2 regions of the Oceanobacillus sp. B139/18 genome follow, and region 2 is predicted to be linked to the other one. Evidence: riboswitches for the same ligand, from Rfam matches in the RefSeq annotation. Region 2 holds a riboswitch; the other holds the start of a gene.
The links. A riboswitch is a leader RNA that binds a small molecule or an ion and turns the genes downstream of it on or off. The one in region 2 is predicted to bind lysine.

Region 1: another riboswitch for lysine. It lies ahead of ACZSMY_RS10715 (Na+/H+ antiporter NhaC family protein); the one in region 2 lies ahead of dapA (4-hydroxy-tetrahydrodipicolinate synthase).

The regions. Positions count from the first base shown of each region.
Region 1 is NZ_JBVFXI010000003.1:39,738-55,302, reverse strand. It holds gene ACZSMY_RS10730 (bifunctional metallophosphatase/5'-nucleotidase) at 1-649, shown strand, start outside; gene ACZSMY_RS10725 (YunC family protein) at 777-1,085, shown strand; gene yunB (sporulation protein YunB) at 1,219-2,016, shown strand; lysine riboswitch at 2,080-2,255, shown strand; gene ACZSMY_RS10715 (Na+/H+ antiporter NhaC family protein) at 2,529-4,091, shown strand; gene ACZSMY_RS10710 (sodium-dependent transporter) at 4,309-5,832, shown strand; gene ACZSMY_RS10705 (methionine/alanine import family NSS transporter small subunit) at 5,847-5,948, shown strand; gene ACZSMY_RS10700 (M23 family metallopeptidase) at 6,222-7,232, opposite strand; gene ACZSMY_RS10695 (YhcN/YlaJ family sporulation lipoprotein) at 7,225-7,770, opposite strand; gene ACZSMY_RS10690 (YutD family protein) at 7,914-8,189, shown strand; gene ACZSMY_RS10685 (hypothetical protein) at 8,261-8,509, opposite strand; gene ACZSMY_RS10680 (amidase) at 8,573-10,003, opposite strand; gene ACZSMY_RS10675 (DUF86 domain-containing protein) at 10,188-10,625, shown strand; gene ACZSMY_RS10670 (helix-turn-helix transcriptional regulator) at 10,656-11,291, shown strand; gene ACZSMY_RS10665 (TIGR01457 family HAD-type hydrolase) at 11,353-12,120, shown strand; gene ACZSMY_RS10660 (phosphatidylglycerophosphatase A family protein) at 12,191-12,709, opposite strand; gene ACZSMY_RS10655 (hypothetical protein) at 12,796-13,761, shown strand; gene ACZSMY_RS10650 (2-hydroxyacid dehydrogenase) at 13,805-14,758, shown strand; gene ACZSMY_RS10645 (NifU family protein) at 14,836-15,060, opposite strand; gene ACZSMY_RS10640 (YuzD family protein) at 15,239-15,565, shown strand.
Region 2 is NZ_JBVFXI010000001.1:1,128,797-1,144,361, forward strand. It holds gene ACZSMY_RS05545 (DUF3189 family protein) at 9-515, opposite strand; gene ACZSMY_RS05550 (CAP domain-containing protein) at 926-2,020, opposite strand; gene ACZSMY_RS05555 (DUF819 family protein) at 2,290-3,513, opposite strand; gene dapA (4-hydroxy-tetrahydrodipicolinate synthase) at 3,685-4,566, opposite strand; lysine riboswitch at 4,806-4,986, opposite strand; gene cysK (cysteine synthase A) at 5,177-6,103, opposite strand; gene ACZSMY_RS05570 (PH domain-containing protein) at 6,107-6,532, opposite strand; gene ACZSMY_RS05575 (5'-3' exonuclease) at 6,832-7,728, opposite strand; gene ACZSMY_RS05580 (dynamin family protein) at 7,725-11,357, opposite strand; gene ACZSMY_RS05585 (sodium:solute symporter family protein) at 11,795-13,306, opposite strand; gene ACZSMY_RS05590 (LLM class flavin-dependent oxidoreductase) at 13,355-14,728, opposite strand; gene ACZSMY_RS05595 (carboxymuconolactone decarboxylase family protein) at 14,862-15,530, opposite strand.

The DNA of each region.
Region 1 (15,565 bases), on a different contig from region 2:
AGCAATCAGTCTGCAGGATACAGGAAAGGATTTGGAGACGGAAGAACATTTACAGCAGCTATTACAACAGGCTGACCAATATCTGGGTCAGGCGGTAGCAAGTGTAGAAAAGCCGCTGGAAGTAAACTGGTTTGGAGAAACCCCCATTATTGATTCACTGACTAAAGTGCTCCGAAGATGGACCAATGCGGATATAGCTATGCTGAATGCTGGCGTGCTGTTAGATTCGCTGCCTGCCGGGGCAATCACAAAAGGGGATATACACCGAATTTGCCCTCATCCAATCAATCCCGTCCTTGTGGATTTAAAGGGGGATCAAATCATAGAAACGGTCAGAGCGGCATTATCTCCTGCTTTTACAGAATTAAAATTAAAGGGCTTTGGTTTCCGCGGGGAAATCTTAGGGAAAATGATTTTTTCAGGCATTCAGGTCGAGACAGCCTTTCATCGGAATGGGGAAGTGTATGTGAAGCGGGTGTATACTGAAGATGGTTACCCTATTCATCCAGACAAAGTATACTATGTTGCTACTGCAGATACTTTTACTTTTGGCCAGCTCCTGCCGGAAATTGCCCGTTCTGCAAAAAAACAATATTTTGTCCCGGAATTTTTGCGTGACTTATTAGTATATGCTGTCAAACAGCATTGATTCATTTCCATTCTATCACGGAGAGCCGTCCGAAAATTCCCGCTGAGTGAAGTTTCGTTTTATGTGTGACGTTCTTTAGCCCCTCTGCATACACTTATCACGAGAGAAAAACAGAGGGGGCATTTTTATGATTACGGTAGAACCTCTTGAGGTGGATGGAATTATTTTTACAGCAGTGAGTGTGGAATTGCCGCAAACAACCTTATTAACAATCAGCAATGATGTAGGGTATATTATGTGTGCAGCGCTCGATGTGGATATTTTTAATGAAATACCTAAGCTGAAAGAAAGAAACGTTGTCGCCGGCCGGGCAATGGGAGTAAGAACCATTGATCAATTGCTGAACGCTCCGTTGCAGAAAATAACAGATGCATCGAAGGAGCACGGCTGGGAAGTCGGGATGACAGGAAAAGAAGCATTGCTTAAAATATCATAATACATGGAAAGACACTTTTTTTGTTCTTGCAGGGGACAGAAGAAGTGTCTTTTTACATGTAAAACCAATCCATTTTCCTTTGTTCTAATTCCCTTCCATAATTGCATAAATTATTACGAAGGGGGTTGTTGCATTGAAACTTAAAAGAAGATATCGATTTCGAAAGCGAACGGGAAGAAAAAGAAGAATGCCCCCCTCTCGACGCTCCATTCTGATGCTGACGTTAATTTTATTCTTTGCAGTAGTGGGCTTTAGTTTTTATTTGATAAACGTCAAAATTGAACCGATTGTTATTGATATTGCCAAACGAAAAGCGGATGAATTTGCTACGAGAGCGATTAACTCCGCTGTATATTATGTAGAGGAATATGGATTTGAGGATATCCTGAACATTACCTATGACAATGAAGGAAATTTAGTAACATATAACCGAGATCCTGCAGTTATCAGTGAAATCAACCGGGTAGCTACTGACCGGGTAGAGGAGTATTTTGCGCATGTGAATCGGGGGGAGCAGCTTGAATTTGAGCATAATCTGCATGAGCCTTATGACTATGAGGGCGGTGCGGATGGCAGGGTACAGATTGATCCTACGCTGATTGAGATTCCTTTAGGGCAAGTAACGGGAAATTCTGTACTGGCTAATTTAGGTCCTAAAATTCCTATTAATATGGAAGTGGTTGGAGCAGTGCGGACAAATGTGGTCGAGGATAAAGAAGAATTTGGGATTAATGGAGCTTGGGTTTCCCTGTATATCAATGTAGAAGCAGATGTACAAATTATTGTGCCATTTACCTCCGAAGTTAGAACTGTACATACCGAGCTTTATTTAGATGGAGGCGCAATTATGGGAAAAGTGCCTGATTTCTATGGCGGGGATGGAAATGCTCCTGATATTGCCGTACCAAAAGATGATTTGCAGAGCGACTGAATATGTAGTATAGTACAAATTAGTTGAGAAGATATTTATAATTGAATAAAAACCTTATCAGATCGGTGAGGTAGAGGCGCAGATTAGATGAGTATCCGGCAGGAGAATGACAACGAAGATTGCTGGAGAAAGGATAGTTTGCCGAAGTATATAAAGAGGTCATGCTTTATATTGCTGGCATATTACTGAAAAAGTATTATGCTGTCATGTAATGATTTACATGGAGAACTACTGATCGAAATGGAGGATAACGTGAATTGGTGAAACAATGATAGGTTATTTTCTATCATTGTTTTTTTGCGTTTTTAAAGGGTAATTTGTATATGTTTTTACTGTGAAACAGTACTTGAGTATGATAGATATCCCTGTGTCTTACTTTCCTATTTCGAATCGGTTATATGCACGTAATTATTTCAAAAGGAACTGCAGTTTCCATTATTCATTACGCGTCGTTGACCTTATTCAAAATGCTTAAATACTCAGCTCGAAAATAAATCGTTGGAGGTCTTAACATGGAAGGTACGTTTTGGTCACTGATACCTGCAATTGTCATGCTGATATTAGTGGTGTTAACAAGAAAGGTTCTTATCTCAATAGGAACAGGGATTGTTGTAGGAGCATTATTATTAAATGATTTCCATATATGGGGAACATTAAAAGAAATATGGACGGTATTTTATACAATTTTTTATGCAGATGGAGCCTTGGAGATGGGGAATCTATTATTAATCAGTTTTCTTCTCTTTCTGGGCGTGCTTACTGCGTTTCTCCAAGCTTCTGGCGGGGCTAAAGCTTTTGGAGATTGGATGCTGCGTCGGGTGAAAACACGTACCGGTGCGGAAATCATGACTGCTGTAATTGGATTGATTATTTTTATAGATGACTATTTTAACAGCTTAGCAGTTGGACAGATTGCAAGACCTGTAACAGACAGGCAAAAAATTTCCCGGGCGAAACTGGCATATTACATTGATTCCAGTTCTGCTCCCGTTACCGTAATCGCACCTATATCAAGCTGGGGAGCCTATATTATTGGTATTTTAGGCGGGTTATTTGCAGCAAATGGAATTACAAATTTGCAGCCGATTGAAGCATTTATACAAATGATTCCATTAAACTTTTATGCGATTGCTTCGATTGTTCTGGTGTTTATTGTGGCGTATTTTCATTTTGATATCGGTCCGATGCGCACGCATGAAAAAAGAGCAAAAGAAAAGGGAGAACTGCTGGATCCAAAAAGAAATCAGGTTTCTGGGGATTTAGGTGATATTTTTGATCCGCATAAGGATGGAAAAGTATTTCATTTAATTGTTCCTATCATTGTCTTATTTATTGTTACCGTCCTTGCTATGATTGTGACAGGGATTATGGAAACAGAAGGGAGCGCATCTATCCTTGATGCCTTTGCCAATACGAATGTTAATCTTTCCTTAATTATTGGCGGTGTTGCAGCTGTTCTTACTTCTATTATTTTTCATATGCAGCAAAGAAAACCGCGCTCAGACATGGGACGTATTTTTATTGAAGGCTTTAAAACCATGATTCCTGCAATTAATATTCTCGTTCTTGCGTGGATGATTGGTTCGATTATCGGTGCTTTAGAGACTGGAAGCTATTTAGCTGGTTTAGTAAATAATTCCTCTATTTCTGCAGATTTTCTGCCGGCTATTCTGTTTATTATTGCCGGTTTAATGGCTTTGGCAACCGGGTCATCATGGGGAACTTTTGGCATTATGCTTCCGATTGCAGCGGAGGTTATGGCGAACACAGATATGGGGCTATTTTTACCTGCATTAGCGGCTGTATTAGCCGGAGCAGTGTTCGGTGATCATTGTACACCTATTTCTGATACAACAATTTTATCTGCAACCGGAGCCGGGGCGCACCATATAGACCACGTTATTACACAGCTGCCTTATGCTTTCATTGCTGCTTTTACTGCTTTGATTGGTTTCTTGGTTATTGGACTAACTCATTCTACGTGGTTAGCTTTAACTGTAACGCTTGTTCTTTTGGCTGGGATTGTCTGGATTACTCATTTCCTGATTAATAAAAATAAAAAGAAGGCATCTTAACAGAAGGCTTGGAATACATTTTAGTATTCCAAGCCTTTTATGATGTAATAAGGGTATTGCAATTAAATCCTGCTATTTCCATAATTAGATATTTGACAAAAATGTCAAAAAAGCTATAATACAAGATGAATAGTCTGAAAGTAATGATTTTTGTTATTATTCTTATTTAATGCGCTTTCATTCTGTTGTTATTCATTAAAAAAGGGGGTTATGATGGATGGAGAGTCGATCACAATGGGGAACAAGGGCGGGGTTTATTTTAGCGGCTGTCGGATCAGCAGTTGGTTTAGGAAATATATGGAGATTTCCTGCTGTTGCTTATGAAAATGGCGGCGGAGCATTTTTTATTCCTTATCTATTTGCTTTACTGACTGCGGGTATTCCAATTTTAATTATGGAATTTACCATGGGTCAAAAGTATCGGGGTTCTGCACCTTTGACATTTCGAAAAATGAATAAGAAAACAGAGTTTATTGGATGGTGGGCAGTACTTGTTGCTTTTGTTATTTCAACATATTATTCGGTAATTATTGCCTGGGCAATATCTTATTCTATCTTTTCGTTTAATCTGTCTTGGGGAGAAGATACAGAAGGATTTTTATTTGGGGAGCATCTTCAATTGGCGGAGATTCCTGGGGAAATAGGCGGATTGGTACCGGGAGTAGTTATTCCGTTAGTGATTGTTTGGCTATTGGTGCTGGGAATTTTATTCCGCGGTGTAAAAAAAGGAATCGAGGTTGCAAACCGGATTTTTATTCCTTTGCTTCTCATCGTATTTATTATTATTGTAATAAGAGCAGTCACGCTGCCAGGAGCAATGAATGGATTGAATGCCTTCTTTACACCTGATTTCAGTCAAATTTTGTCACCAAGTGTATGGATTGCAGCATATGGACAAATTTTCTTCAGCTTATCGATTGCTTTTGCAATTATGATTACGTATTCAAGTTATCTCCCTAAAAAATCTGATATTACCAATAATGCATTTATTGTTGGTTTTGGAAATTCCGGCTTTGAATTATTAGCGGGAATTGGGGTGTTTGGAATATTAGGATTTATGGCATTTTCTGCCGGTGTCAGTGTGGATGATGTCGTCGCTGGCGGGGTCGGTCTTGCTTTTGTTGTCTTTCCGGCCATTATCAATGAGTTGCCGGCATTTAATGGATTGTTCGGAGCGCTCTTCTTTATCTCACTGACGCTTGCCGGAATTACATCTCTTATGTCCATTACAGAAGCGTATGTAGCAGCATTGGTAGATAAGTTTAAAATCACACGATCGAAAGCCGTTCTTTTCGGAGGCGGTCTCGCAGCATTGATTTCCTTATTATATGCTTCCAGAGGCGGCTTGTACTTCTTAGATAATGTCGATTATTTCATTAACCAGTTCGGAGTTGCCATGATCGGTCTTGTCGAAGTTGTCCTGATTGCCTGGATTCTTCGTAAAACCAATATGCTTAAAAATCATGCTAATGAAATTTCAGATATCCGTTTAGGTTCCTGGTGGACAATCAGCTTAGCTATGATTACACCAGTAGTTATGGGTTATATGATGTTTGGGCTGTTTAAGCAGAATTTATTAAGAGAGTTTGATACAGATACCGGGAACTATGAAAATTACTCGAATGCCTTTATCAATAATACAGGCTGGGCCGTAGTAGTAGGTGTGTTAGTTCTTGGAATTATCCTGGCAGCTTTGAAATGGAAGTCAGAAAATTCTCTATCCGATTATGAAGATAAATAGGAGGGAAGATGCGTATGGGTGCTTCAGCTATCATTGTAATGATTATCGGTATTGTTGTGATATGGGGCGGATTAGCAGCTAGTATTTGGAACGCTGTCCAGAAAAGTAAAGGATAAGTGTTACTCTTATTTAAACTTAAGAAAAGCCAAGAGAATAAATTGGTCTTTAAAATACTGGTATTCTTGCCGAGTAGATGTCCGCTCCGGGAAGTCGCTTTCCGCGGGTAACGGCTTAGCTTAAGCCGACGGAAAGCGTAGTGTATTTCTGGGGTCGAAGGTTATTCATTCCATGAAACCCGTTGGAGCGGCTATCCTCAATATTTTATTTAAAAAGGTGTGTATCCTGTTTTACAACTGGGATACACACCTTTTTCACGGATAGGATTGTTATTAATTATTTTTCTCCATCCGTTCCCATTTCGAGATATAAGGATAAGGATCAAATGAAAATTCACTGTATCCATTATCTTTATACATGCCATAATGCAGGTGCGGCGGGAATTTTCCAGAAGTTCCAGGAGGGCCGTAACCAGTAGATCCGACGCTGCCTAACACGTCTCCCGGTTTTACTACCTGGCCTACTTTTACATCATCCTCATAGCCGCTCATATGTCCATAATAATGATAAATATTATAGATATCCCGTATACCAATACGCCAGCCTCCATATAAGTTCCATCCCATCATTTCGACCACACCATAGGTTGTTGAGCGGACAGGGACGCCGTAGGATGCAAAGATATCGGTCCCCTCATGGATGCGCAAGCCGCCAAAACCGCGGCGGTCTCCCCACGTACTGCGGTAACTGTAATTATAATCTGTATCTAAAGGAAAGGCACGATCTGTCAGGTTGATTTCGCCAAAATTTTGAAACACTTTGGCGGTGTTCATGATTGTCTGGACAGTCAAGTCACGTTTATAATGCTCCCAGAGTGCGATTTTAACATCATCCTTATGCAGACCATATGCTAAGATATGATTTGCCATCGTATAAAGGATGTCTTCAGGATCATCGGGATCTGCCTGGCCATCACCATTTCCGTCTTTACCGATTCCGCCAAATTGTCTGATAACTCCCTGTTCTGTTGATTTAGCTGCATTTCCCAGCCCAAACCATGCGGTCTCTTCAAATTGTATGGAAATAACCTTTTCTTCTTCTGAGGAAGAGAGTGTGTTACGTTCGTAATTATCCATTGCAGCAAAATAATACCAAGGGACCTGGGTAAGGCTTTCTACCTTTTTGAATAGAGCCATGCGGTCTGTATATATTTGATCCTCTGATTCTGCATGGACAACAGCGGTGGTTTGCATAAAGGTAAGAAAGCAGCACATAATCAGGACCGTAGTGCGAATTCTAGCCAGATAAATCACCTCCTTATGGGATAAGTATTTTTTAATCATCCTTCTTCATCGTGTCGACAATTTCCTGTACCAGAGGCCCGGTATCTACATCTTCATTCTCCGTCACAGAATAATGCAGGGTTTCAATGTTTTGAATCAAGCTTCTGTTATTAGAAGCATGAATCGTATAATAGCCAGGCAGTACAGACATTGCTGTTTTTTCTGCATTATCAATTGCCATTTCTTTGGATAGGTTATCTGAAGCTTCAAAAGCAATCAAAGCTTCTTCATCCGTTACAAGCGTGGCTACTTCTTTAAAATCAGGGTTCTGTAATAAAATGCGGGTAATCATATCAGCCATCTCTTCCCGGTCTACATGAATCTCTTTTGGTTCTGATGTATTATCTTGATTAAATTCATCCTGAGTATAACGGACAAAACCAAGCTGATCACGAGATGGCGAATTCGTGTTGGATTCCATCTCCGGGTTTCTGTTTTTTGGATCTAATGGGTCAGAATCGGAGTTATTTTGATCTGTTGCACAAGCTGCAAGCGTTATAACAAGGCTTAATAAAATGATTCCAAATCCTTTTTTCATCTTTAAGTCTCCTTTCCAAGAACTATTTCTTACATCTTAGTTTTGGAAAACAAGCGTAAATCATGCAGGTAATTTTTTCTGGTTTTTCTAACTGTTTCTGTGATAAACTAAGAATAATTGATAAGGAGTGTGACTATTCTCTTATGATTGAGTTAAATGGGAAAACATATGAATTAATTGAAGAAAATAAAGAAGGCTTTGAAGCAGAAGCTGTGAAAGAGCGCTATTCAGAGGTTTTATCAAAATATGATTTTATCGTAGGCGATTGGGCGTATGAACAGCTTCGTTTAAAAGGGTTTTATCATGATAATCATGCCAAAGCACCAATAGATGCGAAAATCAGCTGTTTTCAGGATTATATTTATGAATACTGTAATTTCGGCTGTGCTTATTTTGTTTTGAAAAAGATGCAGAAATAAAAGAAGTTCAATCTATCTTCTTATGGCTAAGAAGACATTTTGAACTTCTTTTTTTATACAGCAGGAAAGCTTTAATTATCTTTTTCTTCGAGAGGATGGGCTCCGGGAGCTCTTCGTTGCAGCTTTTTATGCTGTTTTTTGTCTGCGTAGGTGAAGGCACTTGTGCGCTGCTGGCCTTCTTCCCAATCTGTTGACTTTCCAGAAACCAAGTCATGTTCACGAATATCAGATCCAAAAGGCCCTTCGGGAAATTCCTCTGGAATGAGGGCATCATGCTGTTTTTGAACGGTTGAATGCTCTTGATAATCTTTTTTTGGCATCGTTATTTCCCTCCCGTTAGTTTGTAGTTTGTGCAGATGGAGGGAAATCACGCCTTCTAATAATTACCTGTCTGTCACCTCTGCCAGCTTATACCCGCGAAAGCGTTTCGTAAGTAATTTACCCAGACGAAAAATGGCATCCTCATTACCAATACTGCTGATAATTTGTACGCCGATGGGCATGTTTTTCTCGTCTTCTCCAACTGGAATAGTCAGAGCAGGAAGCCCCCATACATTCGCATAGGCAGTATAAGGCATGTATTGCAAATAGGTTTTACGGATAGAGAAAATCTCTTTAAAAACCTGCCCGTGATCTAATGCGGACTGATAATACACGGGCATTATCAGCAGCCTTTTATCTAAATATGTTTTTAACAGCTCGTCACCCTGCTGAATGATATCCATTATTTCCCGGACTCTTTTTTGCGAAGGTTTAAACATTTTTGCTCCAATAATGGCCCAGGATAAATATGGGTGGACATTCGTACGCTGTCTCAGTTTCTCTTTTAAAAAGGAACGCACTAATCCGGAGCGGTCATTATTAAAAGCTTCATCTTCAACCAATTTACTTCCATTAATCGACATGATTTCCTGCCATATTAAGGCACTGTCCCTAAAATAAGGCGGCATCACCTGCTGGACATTGTAAATTCTTTCAAGAAAATTTTCCAGCTGCCCTAATAAATTCCCTGTTCTTGTGGAAAGCGGATAGCCTGGATTAGCTGGTAATATTTCTATTTTAAATTCCTGCAATGTCTGATGCTTGAAGTGGCTTGGAGATAAAATTTCATAAATAAGCTGCATATCCTCTACAGATTTCCCCATTGGCCCGACTGTCAGCATCCGATGCTGCAGTTCATGCTGGACAGACGGAAAATGGCCTTCTGTGGAAATGGTATCCTTCCCGGGTTTGAAACCGATAACTCCATTAAAATGAGATGGAAAACGAATGGAACCGCCAATATCTGAACCAATCCCGACAGCAGACCCGCCGGAAGCAAGCAGCGCACCTTCACCACCGCTGGAGCCTCCAGCGGTTTTGGTGATGTCCCAGGGATTATTTGTTCTGCCATATAACTTATTATCCGTTTCCTGACAGAAGCAAAGTGCAGGCGTATTTGTTTTTCCGAGTATAATAGCGCCCTCCTGCTTTAATTGCTGAACAACTTCTGCATCCTCTTGATAAATAAGGTCCTGACGGTGTTCTAAGCCTGCTGTAGTTTTCATTCCCTTCACATGAAAGCACTCTTTGATGCTGATGGGAACTCCGTGTAATTTACCCAGAGCCCCATTATTCTGCAGCAGTTCATCTGCTTCCTGAGCCTCTTGCAGCGCTTCAGTAAATCTTTCTTCAACAACTGCATTAATGGAAGGGTTAATCGCTTTGATTTGTTCAATAAAAGCTGTTACAGCATCTATAGAGGTTAGATGCTTCTTTTTAATTGCGGATGCTATACCCGTGGCATCCATTTTTAAAATATCTCGCTTTTCCATCCGGCATTTATCTCCTTCACACGTATTAGACTTACTATATCACGTTTTTTGAAAAAGAAGGAAAGATTCGCTTCTTAATTCTATACTTTATCAAGAAAGTTCAGTGAAAATACATTACAAATTATGATATGATAATAGTAGTATGGAAACATCCTTTAGTATAGACGTTTTTGGGGGAATCATAATGTATTTTGTAGATCAGGAAAAAATTAATCAGACATTGACATTTATGAATGAGATTTTAGATACGTTAAAGAATCATTCCTATCACAGCCCAGTAGAATATCTTGCGTTGGAGCGCATGGCGCATGTCTTTATCGAAGGTGTGCTGGATGTAGGAAATATGATGATAGACGGTTTTATTATGAGGGATCCGGGTAGTTACGAGGATATTATTGACATCTTAACAGATGAAAAAGTTATTCCTGCGGAGGAAGAAGCAGTATATAAAGCTCTGATTCATTGGCGTAAACCTTTAGTACATGAATATCAGGCAATCGATCATCAAAGTCTGGAGCAGTTTTTTGAAGAGCACGCAGAGGTATTTACCTATTTTTCAAAGCGGATTCATACATATCTGCAGAATGAACTAGGCGTAGCAAATGCTTTTTCAAATAAATAAAATGTATGTTTAAAAGGGGAGGGCAAGCGGATGGGGAAACGTGTCTCGACAAAGGATAAGGTTATCCAGGTATTGAAAGAACAGGGTACGATAACGATGGATACACTGATGGCCCATTTTACTATCTCAGAAACAGCTGTCCGGAAGCAGATTCATACGCTTGTGCAAGAGGGATTTATTGAGGTGCAGCAGCATAAAAAAGAGATTGGACGGCCGTATCATACTTATCGTTTAACAGAGAAAAGTCAAGAAAGTTTCCCTAATCGCTATAAAGAACTCTCTTTAGACCTGCTCCATGATTTAGAAGCATTACAGGGAAAACAGCTAATCAGCGAGCTTTTAAAAAAACAGTCAACGAAGGAAAAAGAGCAATTAAAGAAGCTTTTAGATTCCTGTTCTACAACGGAAGAAAAAGTAGCTGCGTTAAAGGATTTTCAAAATCGGAGCGGCTATATGTTTCAAGCAGAAGATAAAGGTGCGCAAGGCTTTCAATTAAATAATTTTCATTGCCCTTTTTTAGAAGTGGCAAGGGATTATCCTGTGATGTGCCAGCATGAAAAAGAAATGTATGAAGCCTTGTTTCCGAATCAGGAAATTAAGACAAAAGCGCTGCTGGTTGATGGAGATAAATGCTGTCAATGGCGGATAGCTGCTAACTCAGAATAAACATCGGTCAGTCAAGCGTCTTAAAATAGGTATGATGTAATCGAGATAGAGAGGTAATAATGTGAAGAAATATAAAGGATATCTTATTGATTTAGACGGGACTGTTTACAGAGGGAATGAGGTTATTCCTGAAGCAATTCCTTTTGTAAAGCAATTAGCAGAAAAAAATATTCCTTATGTGTTTGTAACAAATAATTCTACAAAAAGCACCCGGGAAGTAGCTGAAAAGTTAAACGGATTAGGAATCCTGGCAAATCACAAACAGGTCGTTACCAGCAGCATGGCAACGGCGAAGTATCTGCAGGACCAATCCGTAAAAACCTGCTACTGTATCGGGCAGAGCGGTCTGAAGAATCCAATAAAAGAATATGGTATCCAATTAACGGATAGTACAGATGCGGATGCGGTTGTTGTAGGTCTGGACAGGGATATTACCTATGACAAGCTTGCTAAAGCATGCATAGCTATCCGCAAGGGTGCACAGTTTATTTCTACCAATCGGGATCACGCTATTCCAACTGAAGACGGTATGGGACCAGGCAACGGGGCTTTTACTGCTTTGATTCAGACAAGCACCCAGCAGGCGCCTGTATTTATTGGCAAGCCGGATACGGTTATCATGAAAGAGGCATTAGATGTACTCGGTTTGCGGAGAGAGGATGTTGTAATGGTTGGAGATAATTACCAGACAGATATCCAGTCGGGAATCCATGCCGGTGTAGATACGTTATTTGTTTCTACCGGGGTGACTTCCACAGAAGAGCTGGCAACCTTTGAAGAGCAGCCGACATATATCATAGAAAATTTATCAGAATGGACCTTTGAATAGCAAAAAAGCATTCATCCCCTATCTAATATGAGCATAGGGAGAATGAATGCTTTTTTGTGTCCAATGTTTTTTATCCGTCTAATTCTTCATGTTCATTTTCTGCATCTCCATGAGCCAGACGACTGGAGGCTGCAGCTGCGACAGCGCCGACGATATCATCTAAAAATGTGTGGATTTCGCCGCTGCTTTTATCATTCAGTTTTTCTAAGATACCGGGTTTTTGTTTATCGATATATCCAAAATTGGTCAAGCCGATGGAACCGTAGACATTGACAATAGACAAGGCAATGACTTCATCAATTCCATATAAGCCTTCATCAATCTGAATTGTTTCCTGAAGCGGCTCGCTTAATAGCTTTTTCTCCGCCAGCATATCTAATTCAATGCCTGTGATGACTGCATTTTGTACTTCTCTTTTCGTTAACACACGATTTACATTAAAACGGCAGGTATCCATCGTTAAATCGTTATGATATTTTGATTGCAGATAGTATACCAATTCTGCAATATCATCTATTTTGACACCACGTTCTTTTAAAAGCTGTCTTGCTCTTACTTCAAGTTCTGTTTTGCTTGTATACTTCGTCATTTAAAACACACCTTTTTTCGATTTAATATAATTGTATAGTCCTTTCCTTCATATAGTTAATATATACGATAAGGAGGAGTTTGTTGATGCCGATGTCAGAAATGCTCCGCAGTCAATACGCTATCCAGATAGAAGGGAAGCAATTCATCGAAGAGCGTGAGGGTTATCAAAAAGAGCGCTATCACTATTTTACCATTCCTGCGACAAACAAGGAAATGATATTGATGGAACAAGCCACTTTGGCCTATTTCTTAAGAGAAAACGGATTATACAATGTAGCTTACCCCATTCGGAATATCAACGGAGATTGGTTTACCAATTATGGCAATGAATTGTGGATGGTTCTTGTATTAGACGATGAGTCACAAATATCTCGTCAGGAAAGCCCTGGTAAAATGCTCGGTGATATTCACCGCATTGGGAGCAGTTTTCAGTATGAACCGAAGGCGATTTCAAGCTATGGGTTATGGAGAAAGCTTTGGGAAGAAAAGCTGACTTTTTTTGAGGAAGAATTAACAAGACAGGCAAAAGAAGAAGGAGCGAGTAATTATTTATCTGAAGTGATGGATATTTTACCATATATTGTAGGAATCAGCGAAAATGCTATTCAATATTTACGGGAAAGCGAAAAAGAGCAGCGCATCTTACAAACAGATCAGAGTACGGTTGCTTTTGCCAGATGGAATACATCTGAAAAGAAAATTGTTTGGACAGATGAACTCGTATATGACCATCCGACGCGTGATATTGCCGAGTATATCCGTTATGCTTTTTTACAAAATAAATCGGAGGCAGAAATTAATCAGTTTTTAAATGATTATCAAAACTATCAGCCGCTGTCTGTATTTGCGTGGAGACTTATCTTTGCCAGGCTGTTCTATCCGATCCATCTTTACGATTTTTTAGAGGGCGCTTTCCAGTACCCGAATTCTCAAGCGTTAGAGCAATTATTAAAGCATCAAGAGGTTTATGAGAGGAGACTGGCGAGGTTTTATGAAACGGTAGGTGTTGATGTTTCGGATTGGCAGATACCTATGATAAGCTGGTTATAAGCAAAAATTCATTATTTCATCGCAGGAAGGAGAATACTCGTATATGTCCAAGCCAAAGGTTTATATTACGCGCAAATTAGAGGAGAAATATGTAAAAGCTTATCAGGAACAGCTGGAAATCCGGATGTGGGAAAAAGAGGAGGAGCCTGTGCCAAGAGAGACGCTTTTGAAAGAGGCTGCTGATGCAAATGCCTTATTTGCCGTATTAAGTGATTCTATTGATGAAGAGCTTCTGTCTAAAGCTCCTCAATTGAAGGTGGTTGCGAATATGGCCGTCGGTTACGATAACATCGATTTGGAAGCATGTGAGAAGCATGATGTTATCGCAGCGAATACACCGGATGTTTTATCGGAAACGACCGCAGATTTAGGCTTTTCCTTATTGATGGCTGCTGCCAGACGAATTGTAGAAGCGGATGCGTGGGTGAAGGAGGATAAGTGGCAGGCGTGGGCGCCATTTTTCTTTGCCGGCTCAGATATTCACGCAAAAACTATCGGTATTGTAGGAATGGGGAGAATTGGAGAAGCAATAGCGAAACGTGCAGCAGGTTTTGATATGAATATCCAATATCATAACCGTTCCCGTAAAAAAGATGCAGAAGAACGATTGCAAGCAACGTATGTCAGCTTTGAAGAACTTTTGGAGACTTCTGATTTTGTTGTGACAGTAGTTCCGCATACGAAGGAAACGGATAAAATGTTTAACCGGGCCGCTTTTGAAAAAATGAAATCAAGTGCTATTTTTATTAATATCTCACGCGGAAAAGTAGTGGTTGAGGATGCACTTAAAACGGGAGAAATCCAAGCAGCAGGATTGGACGTCTTTGAAGAAGAGCCGATTAGAGCAGATCATCCGCTTGTTGGTTTAAATAATACCGTATGTCTTCCGCATATCGGGTCTGCCAGTGTAGAAACAAGAAAAAGAATGGTAGAGTTATGCATGGATAATATCCTGGCAGTCGTCAGCGGAGAACAAGCAATTACACCAATTTCATAGAACAAAATTTGATTTTAAAAAAATAAAAAACGGAGCAGGGTTTTGATATTGCCAAAAGCCTCTCCGTTTATATTTAATTAAAATACTTGTTCTATTTCTGTTACGCCAGGAACCTCTGCCATCAATGCACGCTCAATTCCTGCTTTTAATGTAATGGTTGAACTAGGGCAATTGCCGCATGCTCCCATGAGACGAAGTAAAACAACGCCATCATCGTCAACGTCAACTAACTCTACGTCTCCGCCATCACGTAATAAGAATGGACGAAGCTTGCTTAATACTTCTTGTACTTGCTCTTCCACAGTCACCTACTCCTTTCCCACAAATCTATTATAACGCGGTTAAGCATAAAAATCTATTTGAAAATGATTTTCAATTAGCTGGTTAATTTTATTTTATCTTTTTACGCTTATTTTGTAAAATAATTAATATGGAGGACAGGCGAGAGGAAAGAGATATTTGGAAGGAGAGGGTGTTAACATGCCGGCAATAACGATAACTGTCTATGGAAGTGAACAAATCTGCGCAAGCTGTGTCGGAGCACCAGGTTCCAAAGATACGTATGAGTGGCTTCAGGCAGCAATAGGGAGGAAATATGCTTCTGACGGCGTTCAATATAATTATATCGATATCAATCAAACGCAACCAGACGCTGGTCAGCAAGCATATGTAGAGAAAATAATAGAAGAAGATCTTTTTTATCCAGTTGTATGGATTAATGATAAAATGGTAGCAGAAGGAATCCCGCGTTTAAAGCCAATTTATCAAGCATTGGAAGAACTGGGACTCGAAGAAATAGAAGGATGA
Region 2 (15,565 bases):
GGAATAAATCAATGAAATTTTTTGTTTTCCAGTACAATCACTTTGGCAGTCATGGAATGGCTCATTTTTTTGGTTTCCTCTACTAATCGGTCAATTTTTTCACAACATTGCTTCGCGCCGGCAACCAGTAAAGGTTCGCCTAAGAAATTAATATTTAACCCTCTTGCTAAGAAGCCACCAACAGACATTACAAATGGTACAGTAGGAGAGGTATTAGAAATAATAACCTTTTCACTTAGCTGATTTCTTTCTTGTAACAAAGCAGCAAACTCTTGTATTGCCGGCACAACATATTTACTATTTCTTCTTCCAATAGTGTATACCGGATTATTGTCTTCATCGATACCATGAAAAATAAGCTTACCGAGGTCATGCTTCGTTAATTTATTAAAATACCTGACGCTTTGTATCTCATCCTTGGTCAGCTTTCGATTTGAAGGTAGTTTTTTTAAATGATAGGCTGCTGCAAGTGAAGTGGTGTGCGTGCCTCCATAATCATTGTATATATAAATCAAATTACTTCTCTCCTTTCCGAAATACCACGTAATCAATTGAAATCTTCATGCTTGCTTTTCTAATTTTGTTCTCTCCGTTTTGAAATACTTTCCTGTTATGGATAATCAAGCTTTATTATTATCTAAATCCAAAAAAGAATACATATTACATACCTAAACAAACATTCGAAAAACAAAATGGCTTATTCTCTGGTCATATAAAAAGAGGATGAACGTATAACCATTCACCCCATTAAATAAATGTATTGATTTGCTTAAGATTTCGTATAATTCAAATTCCATATAACACCGGTGTTTAAAAGATTAAGTGGTGTTCTTGGTTTTTCTTAATGAAAGCATTCCTTCTTTTTGATTACGCAATTGATTTTTAAAGATACATATGGATACAAGCACTTACTTAATCATCCCCATTAGTTATTGAAAAAATTCTCAGTATAAAACGGCTGATCACTTTCATTAAAGTCCACGCCAATCCCTAGATGGCTGAAATCCCGATGTAAAATATTTTCTCGATGCCCCTCCGAATTCAATAATCCCTGATGCGCAAAAACACTGCTGAATTGCCCATATGCAAGGTTCTCCCCTGCACTTAAGAATGAAATATCATCTTCCTTCATCCGGTCAAAAGGAGATTGTCCTTCTAAATTAGTATGGCTGAAAAATTGATTTGCGGCCATATCTGTACTATGCTTTCTCGCTGTTTCTCTTACTGCTTCATCCCATTCTAAAATAGACAGCTCATGCTTTACGCGAGTTGCATTGGTCAAATCAAATAATTGATACTCCAAGCCTTCTTTTAGAGCCTCACTGCCAGGTGTATAAAGGGTGCTTTTGGCAGATTCCATATCCTCATCTATTAACTGAATTGCTGTTACTTCTTCTGATTCATGCAGGTCATAAAAAATGGTTGCGTAGGTTCCATCCATATGATATACATCATATTCGCCTTCGCTTTCAATTTTATAATTAAACCAGCCATTGCGGATTATTTCTTCCGGCTCCCCTAATGTCTCGTTTACAAACGACTTGGAATCTCCCAAGGCAATACCCTGCTGAGAGGATAGTAAATCCTGATTGGTAAAGAGTCCACGCACCATGTCTTGTTCATCATAAGCAACCATCATAAAGTTTTGATAGTTTTCATGATAGGTGAACCATTCCACTCCATACTCATTCTCACTTTGCCGCTTAGCTTCACCATACATTTCTTCCACCTGTCCTCTTGTGTCACCTATCTCTACATTGCCAACGGAGAATGATTGTTCCTCCGGAGTAGTGAGCTCCGGTGTTTCTACTTGTTCATACGAGGTGCCTGTTTCAGAATCAGTAAAGGATTGAAAAAAAGAAGTTGCTTCATCTGCTACTTGACGGAAGTAAAAGTCATTATCTATCGCTTCTGAAACAAAATCGCTTGCAGAGGAAAACGTATCACTGACAGCATCGGGGATGACATCGCGGACCGGGTCTTCCCATAAAGGCCTTGTCCAAATGGCTAACAGTATCATAAACAGCAATAATAATAATCGCTTGAAAATAGCTATCCCAACCTTTTTAAATACTTTAATGCAGCAGAAGGATTACCGCTGCTATTCTATTCTTTACGAAATCAACCTTGGCTAACCCTAAAAAAAATAGCCAGCCCGCTGACTTATATGAATTATACTATCTCCAAATTACTTTCAACAAATCTAAACCTTTTTTATTCAGGAAAACGTCAACGTAAATGAAAAAATCCGCTTCTGTATTTATAACAGAAACGGATTTTCTATTCTTCCTACATCAAGGTCCCAAACCACACTGCAAGGAAAGTTCCAATGTAGTTTCCAATAATATAACCCAGTGTCCCAACAATTAATATCGGACCGACTAATTGCCTCCATCCTTTCGCAATCGCAAACGCGGCTGCAGTAGTTGGTCCGCCGATATTTGCATTGCTTGCCAGCAGGATTTCTTCTAAACTCATCCGGAATAGTTTTCCAAAAATAAGAGACAGCGTTAAATTGATTGCTACAATAATAAATGCAAAAACAAGCAATAATGGTGCCGTTTGAACAATTAACGTGATAGAAGCAGGTATTCCGATTACGACAAAAAAGATGTGAATCAGATACGTCCCTATTTCCTGACTGCCATTTAATCCGGAGAAATAATTTGGAAATACTGCTAAAGCGACAAAGGTAAGCGTCGTTAATACTAAATACTGATCTCCGATAATTCCATTCAACAGGTTATTGAAGAAAGAAGCCTCTTCTCCACTTGGAATAATCCCGGCAAAAAATTCGGCAATTTTTAAGGAAACTATAACTAAAAGAAAAGCTGTTCCAATCGAAAGTGCCATGTCCTTCAAAGAAACTTCTTTCCTTTTCCAGAAGCTTTCTGCCAACGTTTTATCATCATCCGATTGATTCTTTTCTACCTCTTCCACATGCGGCGTCGGGTAACGTTTACGGATAAAATGAAGTGCAGGAATCATCATTAGAATAATAAACAGCAGTGCCATCATTAAATTATCCGCAACAACAGCGGCAGAAATAATTTCCCCCGGGGTCTCGAATTTAGCTGCCATAGCAGCAAAGTTCACGCCTCCTCCAATATAGGAAGCACCGAAAATCCCACTCAATTGGTCTAAAAAAGGTATGTGATTCCGTAAAGTAAAAAATGCAATAATCGTTCCTGCAACTGTGCCAATGGAGCTCAATAGGAAAATGAGCAACAATCTGCTGCTTTCCTTCCATATTTTTTTAAGATTAACGTGAAATAACAAAAGCGGTATTGCTAACGGTACAATAACAGACCATACTGCATCATATACCGGCGATTCTGTGGGAATAATTCCAAAGTTGGATAAAGCCATCGCCCCGACTAATGCAATAATGGCCCCAGTCACCTTGGAAGCCCAGCTGTAGCGTTGTTCTAAAAAAATACTGACAGACGCCCAGATAATGATAATCCCCCAAAGCGTAATGCTATCATCTGCTTGAATCAATGTTTCTTTCATCCACTCCCCGCCCCTTCTCTATTTTCGGTTGTATGTATCATATTTTACCACTTCATTTTAAATATTTGTTAGGTATTGTGGAGTGTTTTTTTGAAATTAACCTATCATGATGCAGAAAAATCCCCATCAAAAAAACCTCTCTAACCATTGTCAGAGAGGTTTTCAACAGGATTATTTCACTTGCTCTAATAACGCTAATTTATGGTTTAACGCTTGCAGCTGCTCATCATTTAATGGAAGCAGCGGCAAGCGAACACCGCCGACATGGACACCATTGCGATTTAATGCTGCTTTTACAGGAGCTGGACTCGGTGCTGCAAACATTTCCTGCATGACCGGCAGAATCCGCTGATGTATGGAAGCAGCTTTTTTCACGGCTCCCTGCTCATATGCAGCAATCATTTCCTGCATTTCATTGCCGATAACATGCCCGGAAACCGAAACAATGCCTATAGCTCCAACTGCAAGAGACGGAAGGGTCAAAGCGTCTTCCCCGCTGTATACAGAAAAGCTTGCATCTGTTTGGGCCGCCATTTCAGTTATCTTATCCATATTGCCGCTTGCATCTTTGATCGCCACAATATTATCAACCGCAGCCAAACGAATAACGGTATCTGCCGCCAGATCAACAGAAGTTCTGCCAGGCACATTATATAGCATGACCGGCAGCTGAACGGAATCAGCCACTGTTTTAAAATGCTCATATAAACCGTCCTGAGAAGGTTTATTATAATAAGGCGTTACAAGCATAATCGCATCCACACCAGTTTTTTCAGCTGCTTGTGATAACGCAATAGACCCTTTCGTCTGATTAGAACCGGTGCCCGCAATTACTGAAATTCTTCCATTTACTTTTTGTACCGTATGTGAAAATAATGCCAGTTTTTCTTCATCTGATAAAGTCGGTGACTCTCCAGTTGTTCCAGCTACCACCAATCCGTCTGAACCATTTTCGATAAGATGCTCGATTAACTGATCTAATGCCCCGTAATCAATTTCCTGCTGTTCGTTAAATGGCGTTACCATCGCCGTAACCACTTTTCCAAAATTCATAACAACACACCCTTTATATAATATCAACATTCTTTGATGAAAAATAGACGGATAGCACCGAAGTAAAGTGCCTTAAAAACTAGAGGGTGGAAAGTAATAAAGATAAGCAGAATCCGTATTATTGTTTGTTCCAACTTTTTCAGGGTCCTTTTCTCTTATCATCATGCATTACTTCAATTATTTCCACAAAATAAAAAGCACCAACGGAGACCGCTGCTGCTTAAACACTTAATGTCCTCTCAGCTGATAGCCCTCCACATAGTTTCCTATATGACAGCACTGGATTTATTCAATACCAGTACCAGTATAATAAGAATAAGGCTTATTATACTTCGGCAAATTCCCCTTTCCATATGCTTCATCGTCAGCCTATTCTGTCTCAGCATATTTACTAATGGTTTTTGCACCTCTACCGTTCACCTATGAATAATGAATTTGTCTGTATTATAGCAAGAATAACAGAGAAACACAATTGAAAAATAGAGGTTTTTTCAAAAGAGCCAAAAAAGCTTTACAGCGTGCGCATCCTCCATGGTGTTAAAAAAACATGATGAAGTTTCTTTACTGGTAAACTATGCAAAATAAAAAAATAGGTGATTCCCCCGCCCCTCTATTCTTCCTCTTGCAGAAAATCCATAGACAGGTATCTTTCTCCGGTATCAGGTGCGATACAAACCACCTTTTGCTCAGGTTCCATGCGCTTGGCAACTTCTGTAGCTGCATAAATAGCAGCCGCTCCTGATGGTCCGACAAACAGGCCTTCCTTTTGGGCAAGCTCTTTTAATAAACTTAATGCCTGCTCATCATTGATTTGAATGATTTCATCATAAACCGATGTGTTTAAGATTTCAGGAACAAAACCCGGGCTGGTTCCCACTAATTTATGCGAACCAGGCTCTCCGCCGGATAGTACGGGAGAACCTTTAGGCTCCACCACAGCAATATGCAAATCCGGAATATAAGATCTTAGCGATTCTCCTGTACCTGTTACAGTTCCTCCTGTACCCGCAGTACAAACAAACGCATCCAATTGATGATTCAAATCATTTAAAATCTCCAGTGCTGTTGTATTACGATGCGCATCTGGATTTGCTATATTTTTAAATTGCTGTGGAATAAAACTGTTTGGTATTTCTTGTTGCAATTCTAATGCTTTTTGAATAGCGCCCGGCATTTTTTCACTGCTTGGTGTTAAAACCACTTTGGCTCCATATGCTTTCAAAAGATTTCGTCTTTCCTGCGTACTATTATCCGGCATTACCAGAATCGCCTGATATCCCTTTGCAGAGGCAGCCATGGCCAATCCGATTCCAGTATTTCCGCTTGTCGGCTCAATAATCGTATCTCCGGCCTTTATCAGTCCTTCCTGCTCAGCAATATGAATCATATGCACTGCAGCCCGGTCCTTCACACTGCCGCTTGGATTAAACATTTCCAGTTTCACATATATCTTTGCAGCATTTTCAGGCTGCAGTTTATTTAGTGTTATCATAGGAGTATCTCCCACGAGCTCTGTAATATTATCCGCTACTCTCATTTTTTATTCTCCTTCCTCATCCTTTAATAAACGTTTATCTACTGAAATATTTGGATTTAACTTCGCCAATTCTTCTACAAAAGCAAGCTTATCCTTGGGCGAAATAGCTATCAGATCATATTTTCCGCTTCGAATCTGGATACGGTCCAATGATAATGCCGGTGCAATTAGCGGCATCTTAGATTGAAGAATCAATTCCATATTTTCTATATAAATCGTTTGCCGGATAGGGCCATAATAAACAATTAACCGATCTCTATCAATTTTATACCCCGTGCGGAACCAGAACCAGAGCAATATACCGCATAACAGCAGCATAATCGCTACATTGATCACCTGGCCCCTGAATAGGGGAATGAGCACCCCGCTAATCACAATAGCCCAGAGAACGATTGCCATCCATTTATCCTTCTTTGATTTAAAATACATTCAATTCCCCCATTCATTCGAACAATATTCCTTCTTTTATTATAGCTTTTGTATGACTTTATACCAAACTTCAGCAATCCGTTTCTGTTATTTTTTTAACAATAAGGAAAACTTATACTGACTCACAATATGTTCTCTAAAAAGAACAAAAATAATTTCAGGCTTTATAGAAAGGAAGATATACTAGAGGTTATGTACATTCTCATCCGAAACAGAGAGTACAGACAAAAGCAAAAAGAGGGGTATTCTCTATACCCAGGGGAGGCACAAAGGATACCCCAGTTTATTCTAAAGATAAATTAAAACGATACAGATGTTTGATCCTTTATAGGTGCCAGTAACCGGTCTACATGCTTCCATTCCAGCTTATCTAATGCTGATGTCACTTTCTCTTCTTTAAAATTCCATTTAGAATCCTCTAAATCACAACTAATCGGAACATCACATTTAATTTCGGCAAGCGTCCGGGATAAATAGAGCATATCCATATCTGTCTGTAATTTATTTTGCACCCCTTTTGGAAGCTTTTCTATATTATTTACTAATTCATCAATGGTTCCGAATTCCTGTAATAATTTCAAGGCTGTTTTTTCTCCGATTCCTTTTACCCCTGGATAATTATCCGAGGAGTCTCCCATTAACCCTTTTAAATCTATAATTTGTGCTGGTGTAAGTGCTTTTTTCTCATAGAAGTTATCTTTATCAAAGACTTCATAGTTCCCCTGACCTTTCCGCATAATAATCACGCGGATATTCTCCTTGACTAATTGCAGCAAATCCTGATCTCCTGACAAAATAAACACATCATTTTCCGGATTATACATATTGGCAAGGGTTCCCATGCAATCATCTGCTTCAAAGTTTTCTAAACCGATATTAGGAATATCAAAGGATTCTACTACTTCTTTTACTAAATCAAACTGCGGAATCAGTTCCACCGGCGGTTCATCCCGATTGGCTTTATAGCCGTTATACATTTCTGTGCGGAAGGTTTTGCTCCCCATGTCCCAGCAGCAAACCACATGAGACGGTTCAAATGTATGAATGGCATCTGTTAAATAGCGTAAAAACTGATAAACTCCGTTTGTCGGAACTCCTTTTGAATTATACATAAAATTTCCGCGGAAAGAAGTGGCGAAGAAGCCCCTAAACAGGAGCGCCATGCCATCTACTAATAAAACTTTTTTTGTTGTCATACTTCATTTCCTTCCTCTCTGTATCCAGTCAGGATAACATCCATCTGTTGTTTCATTTCCATTAAATCATCCATATCCACCTCTACAAACAGACGGTCAATAAATTGCTGATAAAGGACATCCGCTTCATGTACAAGCGTTGTTTTTTCCTGTTCTATTCCTTTATCCCACTGCGCTTGGTAAGAAGACTGAATTAACCTTCCGCCTTCTTCTACAAATGCTTGGATGTCTGATTCAATAATTGTATAAAGCTGTTCTTTGATTTCTTCTTTTTGATTCTGAACAAAGAAGGTTTTCGTATCTTTAAACTTAGCAAATAATTTTTGCAGCTCATTCTGCTTGTTGATCGATAGTTTTATCGTTATATCCGGTGTGTCAAAAGCCGTCATATCCCACTCCGAAATGGAAAAAACCGGATCCAGTTTTTTCGCTTCTTCAATCATTTCTTGCTGATTGATTTTTAACAAGCTTTTTAACAGCTGTTCTATCCGTAAAGAAATCGCTAATAATTCCTGATGCAATTCAGATTCCATGTACTGAACCAGCTGTTCAAATTGCTTTGTGAGCTGTTCCCGTCCTGTTTTTCCAGACTCTGTAATGGTTGTCGGGTTATAAATTTCTTTAAACAGGTCATGAAAACGGATGGTAAAACGTCCATTCAAAAAGTACGTTTGCTTTTCTAATTTCTGATGCCAGCGGTTTTCGGTCGAAGAGATATCCCGTTTTTCTACATGTTGAACAAGTTGCTGATACGCATTCTCTAATGTTTCTTTCCGTTTCTTTTTTGCAGATTGATCCAGTTTTAAGGATTGGATAAATTGGTCCAATGCCTCCCCGGAACGTTCAATATCGCTGATTGCAGCTCTTTTCGCAAGGGCAGTTAAATCATGGTGAATAAAGTCATAGAACCGTGTTTCAAAAGCCTCCATCTGTTCGTTCAAGGTCTTCTGGTCTGTTTTTTCTGCCAAAGAAAGCTTGCTGGAAACTGGGTAAAGACGTGGAAAACGAATTCCCAATTGCGCTAATTGTTCTTTAACATAAGTGGTTACCAGATTTAATTCTGCCAAATTGCTGGCAAGGTCTGCGGCATTGACGATGAAGAACATTTTATCCAGCTCAAATACATCCTTTACACGTCCCAGCTGCATCAGAAAATCTTTATCTGCACGGGATAAAGCATGATTATAGTAGGTCACATATAAAATAGCATCTGCATGCTTAATATATTCAAAGGATACATTGGTATGTCTGGCGTTAATCGAATCTGCACCCGGTGTATCTACAAGCGTAATTCCCTGCCTTGTTACTTCACAATCATAAAAAAGATCCATCGATGCAATATAACACGCTTTTTCTTCATCTGTCACATATGACTCAAAATCATCGAAGGTTATTTTTATCGGAGTGCCAATTGCCGGTTTTGCCTCTTCATAACCTTCCAGCATCGCACGTAAATAAGCCTGATACATTTTTGGCAAACGCGCATCTGTCAGCACGTTCTCTGTTTTCAGCCATGTAATCAGCTCGTCCAGAGAAGCTTCCGGCGGTTCACATTCTTTTGCCAGTGTTTGAATATCGTCGGCCAGCATTTCCTCGGATTTAAAGGTTACTATAACATCCCGGTGCTGATTTTCACTGGTAACCGGACGAATCCGATTGACCGCAGCGGTTGTCGGATTCGGGGAAACCGGCAAGACACGTTCCCCAAGAATGGCATTGGCAAAGGATGATTTTCCGGCACTGAAGGCACCAAATAAAGCAATCGTATAGGAACGCTCTGTCAGAGATATTTTTCGTTTCTTTAAATCCTGCTGGTAGCTTTCGAATCCCGGCAATTGAATCAGCTGCAATACATGATCAATATCACGGACGACATCCTGAGCTGTATTATCATGCCATTCCTTCTCTAAGGCTTCTTGTTCCTCCTCAGGCTCATCTGCCGGTATTTCCTCATTAGATATTTCCAAAGCAGCTGTGCCCTGCTCTGGAATCACTTGGCGGGCTTGCAGCTCCTCCTTCATTTCCGTAATAATTTCTGCCGGCACTTCCGGGTGTTCTTCCGCCTCATCTAAATAGTTGAAATAAGCTGACTCTTCCTTATCAAGCGCCTGATTAGCCTTTCGTTCTGATGCTTTCTTCTGCCATTCCTCCAATGCTTGTTTTAACTCATTTAATTTACTCTCATTTTTATTTTCAAGTTCTTTTTTCACTTCATTAGCCAGCTGTCTCATCTGTTTCTTAAAATATGATTTTAAACTGGCTGCAATTTCATTTGTATAATTTAAAACATAGTCGCCGTTTATCGTAGCACCTTTACGCAAATTATTTTCCAGCAGCTCATCACTTAATGTCCATTCCAGGAAAGAAACTCCTTTCTCCTGATAGGAAGAGTCGAGCTGGTTGCTTTCAATATACTCATACCACTTATCACGAAGCTTCCATTTTAATGTTGTCTCGACATTCTTTTCTAAAGCTTCCATGAAATTTTGTTTTCGTTCTAATTTAGCTTCTTTTGTTTTTTTACTGCTAGTGAATAACCCGCCGACCTTAAAATCAGACTGTACAGATTCTAAATATTCCTTCGCAAGCTCTCTTAAATCAGCTGGCATCAGATAAGCATTTTTCGCAGTCTGATCCACCTCCGTTAAAAAACCGGCTGCTATCTTTTCCGGCTGCTGCTCCAGATTTTCAATTTCGTTTGTTAAGCTTTCTATTTTCTGAGCCAATAATGCTTCATCAACGTCATCCAGGGATGCTTTCTGATTCGACATTTCCCGATGCACCTTTTCTTTATGGTCACGCACAATTTGTCGAATGCTTGCCTCCATCGTCATATACTCATGCTTCGATTGCAGCATATGAAACACTTTATCTTTCAGCTCTGACCACTCATTGTGCGGTGCTTCCGAATTTTTAAGAGATGTGTAGAAAATGGAAGAAGGGTGCAGATTCCATTGATCAAACGTTTGTTTAATTTTTTTATCAAATTCGACAAAAGGCAATTCTGCTTCATTATGCTTGTCTATCTGGTTGATAACAATCATAAATGGCAGTTCATTTTCCTGCATTGCCTGTAAAAATAATAGATTCACTTCGGATTGCACATGGTTATAATCCGTTACATAAATAAGATAATCCGATAAATGAAGTGAAGCTTCTGTCAGCATCCGGTCTACGTCATCTGCAGCATCAATTCCCGGCGTATCTAAAATAGCCGTATCCGGCGGCAAAATGTTATCCCCTGTGCTGATATGCATTTTTTTTATATCATTTTTATTGGTCGCGAACTGCTTGATTTGCTCCAGGTTATACGGTTCGTGATATTCCACCACGTCTCCATTGTGATAAAACACATTGACAGCACCTTCTCCAGATGAGATTTTAACAACATTCGCACTGGTAGGAATCGGGCTGTTCGCTAAAATCTCTTCTCCTAATAAATGATTGATCAAAGAAGACTTCCCGGCAGAAAAATGACCTGTTAAGGTGATAATAAACTCTTGGTTAACGTATTTTTCCAAGATATCAAGCATCTTATCTGCATTTACCTGATCTCCCTTGTTTTTCATTTCATTATAGAGAAACGCAATTTGTTGTTCTGTTACTCTTTTTTCCATATACGTGATCACAAGCCTTTACCCCTTTTTCAACTTATTCATATCTACTTTTAACGTCTATGACGTGTCTTTCTGTCTTTACGAGGTGTGGTTTAAGTACTTTATATAACACCTTCATTATACGCAATATTTGTTTTGATTTCTAGGTGCTAATCAGATTCTGATAAAGTGAAACTGACAAGCCTTCTTTGTTTTTAAAACGGGTGTCTTACAAAAGCCCTTCGATAGGACGAGCAAACACAGTATGCAAACACAACAACATATAAATAACCCCCTGCAAGCAGGAGGTTATCAATCTATTACTTTATCATTTAACAGCATGTTATGATTATTTTATTTTCTAAAATAGCCTTTCCAAAGGGAGATTCCGATGATAATAAGACAAAAAATAAATCCGTAAAGCCATACGGAAAGCATCGGATTAACAAACATCCATACTCACCCCCTCTTTAATTTGCCCGGGCCTGATTTTTTTCTGTTTCCTTCTCTTGTGGTAAAGAAGGATTTTTCAATATTTTTGCTAGAATCGTAATCGTTGCTATACCGATAAAAGTAGCCGCTGCGCCTGCAGACATGGTACTTGGGATAATACCAGTAAAGTAAATAAGAAGGTAGGAAAACAGACCTGCTGCCATCGAGATTTCTGCCGCTCTTGCTGGAGCTTTTTTCTTACTATAGATAGCATGTAATATCGGTCCCATCGTTCCTGCAGCAATACCAGAAATCCCAATCCACATGACATCGCCCATATATGCGGGCGGCCGCAATACAATTAAAAAGGCGATCAACCCTACCAGTGGAACAGCTAGACGGCTGATTTTCAGCGCAATTTTCTGCGCCTTCTCACTGCTTAGCTTGATAATTTTCTTTTTCACGAGGAATTTCAGGAAAATGTCGTTCGCGAACACCGTAGAAATGGAGACGAATATCCCGTCCGTCGTGGACATGGCTGCAGCAAGAATAACGATTCCAAAAAGAGCTACAAAGATTGCCGGAAAGGCCCAAACTACGTACTCCATCAATGCTAAATCAGCGGCTGCAACATTGTCCCCAAGCGCTGTTCTGCTGTATAATCCTCCAAAAAGAACAAGCAAACAAAAGGCTGCGGTAATAACATAGGTTAGAATCATTTTTCCCAGGTCTCTTTCATGCTTTAAGCCAAGCACTTTATTGAATAAATGCGGTGCAGAAGCAAAGGCCCACTGAATAATAATCGCGCCAGATATTGCTCCAAACGAATAGAAATGGAGCGAATCAGGGTTAAATACGCTTACTAAATTCCCATTCTGCACGCTGAGATTATCTGTAATGCCAGTGAAGGTTGCTGTAACACTTCCTTCCCAGAAAATAATAATTCCGGAAATAAATATAGCTAAGCCTGCAATTGCCATCATAACCGCTTGGACAGCATCTGTATAAATATCAGCAAATGCTCCTCCGGCATAAACATACAGAACAACAATGACTGCGATAAATATCAATCCGCTTGTATAAGACATCCCCAAAAGGTATTCAAAAATTCTTGCTCCTGCTACAAACTGAGCTGCTATATAAAAAATGTTAAAAAGTAAAATCAGCCCAGTTCCCACTCTTAAAATATCACTATTATAGAAGTCACCAAGCCAATCCGGCAGGGAAAGGGACTTTTGTTTTGTATTCAGCTTTCTTACTTTTTTAGCTACCATCAGCACTCCTATTGGCCCGCCGCCGATCATCGCCAAAAACAGCCAGAGGTTAGACAATCCCCAGTCATGAGTCCATCCCGGGTAACCCAGAAAAGTTGCTGCACTTAGATAAGTAGCAGCAAAGGACAGGCCCAGTACATAGGGTCCCAGACTTCCGCCGCCTGTAGCGAAATCACTGATGTTTTTCGTTTTTTTAGCACTTATGTAACCAAGGATCAGCATGACAGCTAGAAATATTGCAAAACCGATCCATGTATAAAGCATAATTGTACTCATCTCTGACCTCCTTGCACATACGAGTAAAACAGGAAATGTACTTCTCCGTTATCTCGGCTGAAAGCTGCCAAGCTTTCGCGCAGGATGATTATCGGGTAAATGGGGTGTTCCATTTCCAAACATATTTTCTCTAAGCGTCTTCCCTTCATATTCAGTCCGGTAAATGCCGCGTTTTTGCAATTCAGGAACAACTAAATCCACAAATTCCCGAAATGTATCCGGAGAATAGGTCTGCGCGATATTGAAACCATCCACGTCACCTTCAAATGCCCATTCTTCCATTCGATCTGCAATTTGTTCAGGTGTTCCGATAAATTTCACCGTACCATTGCCGAGTCCATGATTTTTAACAGCTTCCCGCAGTGTCCATTTCTTATTAGGATCTTTTGTATACATATCCAGATTTCCCTGTACTGCTTCTGTCTGTATATCTTCAATATACTGATCCGGATTATATTTTGAAAAATCGATTCCTGTATGGCCGGAAAGGAGAGACGCAGTTCCTTCGTAGCTGACGTGGTCTGTTAAATCTTCATACTTTGCCAGCGCTTCTTCTTCCGTTGACCCAATGATTGGCAAAATCATAGGAAAAACAAATATATCTTGCCGATTTCTGCCCTGTTCCTCTGTTCGTTTCCGAATATCTGCAACATAGGCCTTTAACGCATCCAAGGAATGATTTTTAGTAAAAACCGCCTCTGCATGTTTCGCTGCAAAATCTCTTCCTTTTGGTGAAGCTCCTGCTTGGAATAAAACAGGCGTACGCTGCGGAGAAGGTTCAACCAAATGCGGACCAGGTACATTGAAAAATTCACCTTCATGATTAATCAAACGAACCTTATCCGGCTGTGCAAATGTATCCTTTGCGCCATCATGAACAACAGCATTGTCATCCCAGCTGTGTTCCCAAAGTTTATAAACGACTTCGAGAAATTCATCTGCACGGTCATAGCGCTGTTCCTTAGGAAGACGGCTGGAAAGGCCAAGATTGACTGCCTCGCTTTCTAAATAAGAAGTCACCACATTCCAGGCAACTCTTCCATTCGTTAAATGATCCAGTGTAGATAGCTGCCTTGCGAGTGCGTATGGTTGTGCATATGTAGCAGAAATTGTTGGCGCAAAGCCGAGATTTTCAGTGACAGCCGCCATAGCAGAAATCGGAATCAATGGATCATGAGCCGGAAGCTGTACAGCATGCCGGACAGCTGCTTCATGACTATTTTCATATACACTGTAGGTTCCAAGCACATCAGCAATAAACATGGCATCAAATTTACCGCGTTCCAGGATTTTTGCTGTTTCTATCCAATATGACAGGTCATTATGTTTTGTCCCCTCGTCCTTTTCATGCTTCCATAATCCTGTCGAGTGAGGGGAAGGTGAATTTTGAATAAATCCATTCAGGTGAATTTGTTTTGTCATCGTTTCGATAAGCTCCTTTTCTCATAAATTTTCATCTTGACCGCTTCACCAAAATCTATAATTGACTATCTCTCATTTGATGCAGTCAGCCATTGATTTTGGTATCGGCCCTTACTTCTGAATTGCTGATTACTTAAGATTCATCGAAAGCATTTAAGGCATTCACACTATGTGCCACTGCGGACCCGGCTTTTAAAGCTGCTGCCACAAAAATCGCTTCTGATATTTCCTCTAGGCTGGATCCTGTTTTTTTGGCGTTTTTCGTATGCAGATCAATGCAATACGGGCAGCCTGTGGTATGTGCTGATGCCACCGCGATAAGCTCTTTCTCCTTTTCGGTCAATTTGCCTGCTTTGATAGATTTATGATCAAAAGCAGCAAATGCCTTGAATGTATCCGCATCAATGTCACCAAATTCGGTTAATCTATTAAAATAGGATGCTTTGTACAGCTCGTCTTTTTCCTCTTCATCAAACGCATTTAGCGCATTCACACCATGAGCAACCGCTGAACCAGCCTTTAGAGCTGTTGCAACAAAAATGGCCTCTGTTACTTCCTCTTTATCAGCGTTATTTTTTTTAGCATTCCCCACATGTAAATCAATGCAGTACGGGCACCCCGTAATGTGCGCTACGGCTACCGCAATTAATTCCTTTAATTTAACTGATAATTCACCCTCAGCTAATGCTTTATCGTTAAAAGCAAAAAAAGTTTGAAACGCTTCCGGTGCATATTCTTTTAATTCTGTTATCCGGTTAAAATAAGATTTTTGATATAAACTATCTGTTTTAGTCAATGAAATCTCTCCTCATACATTTAAAATTTTGGTTTGTCATA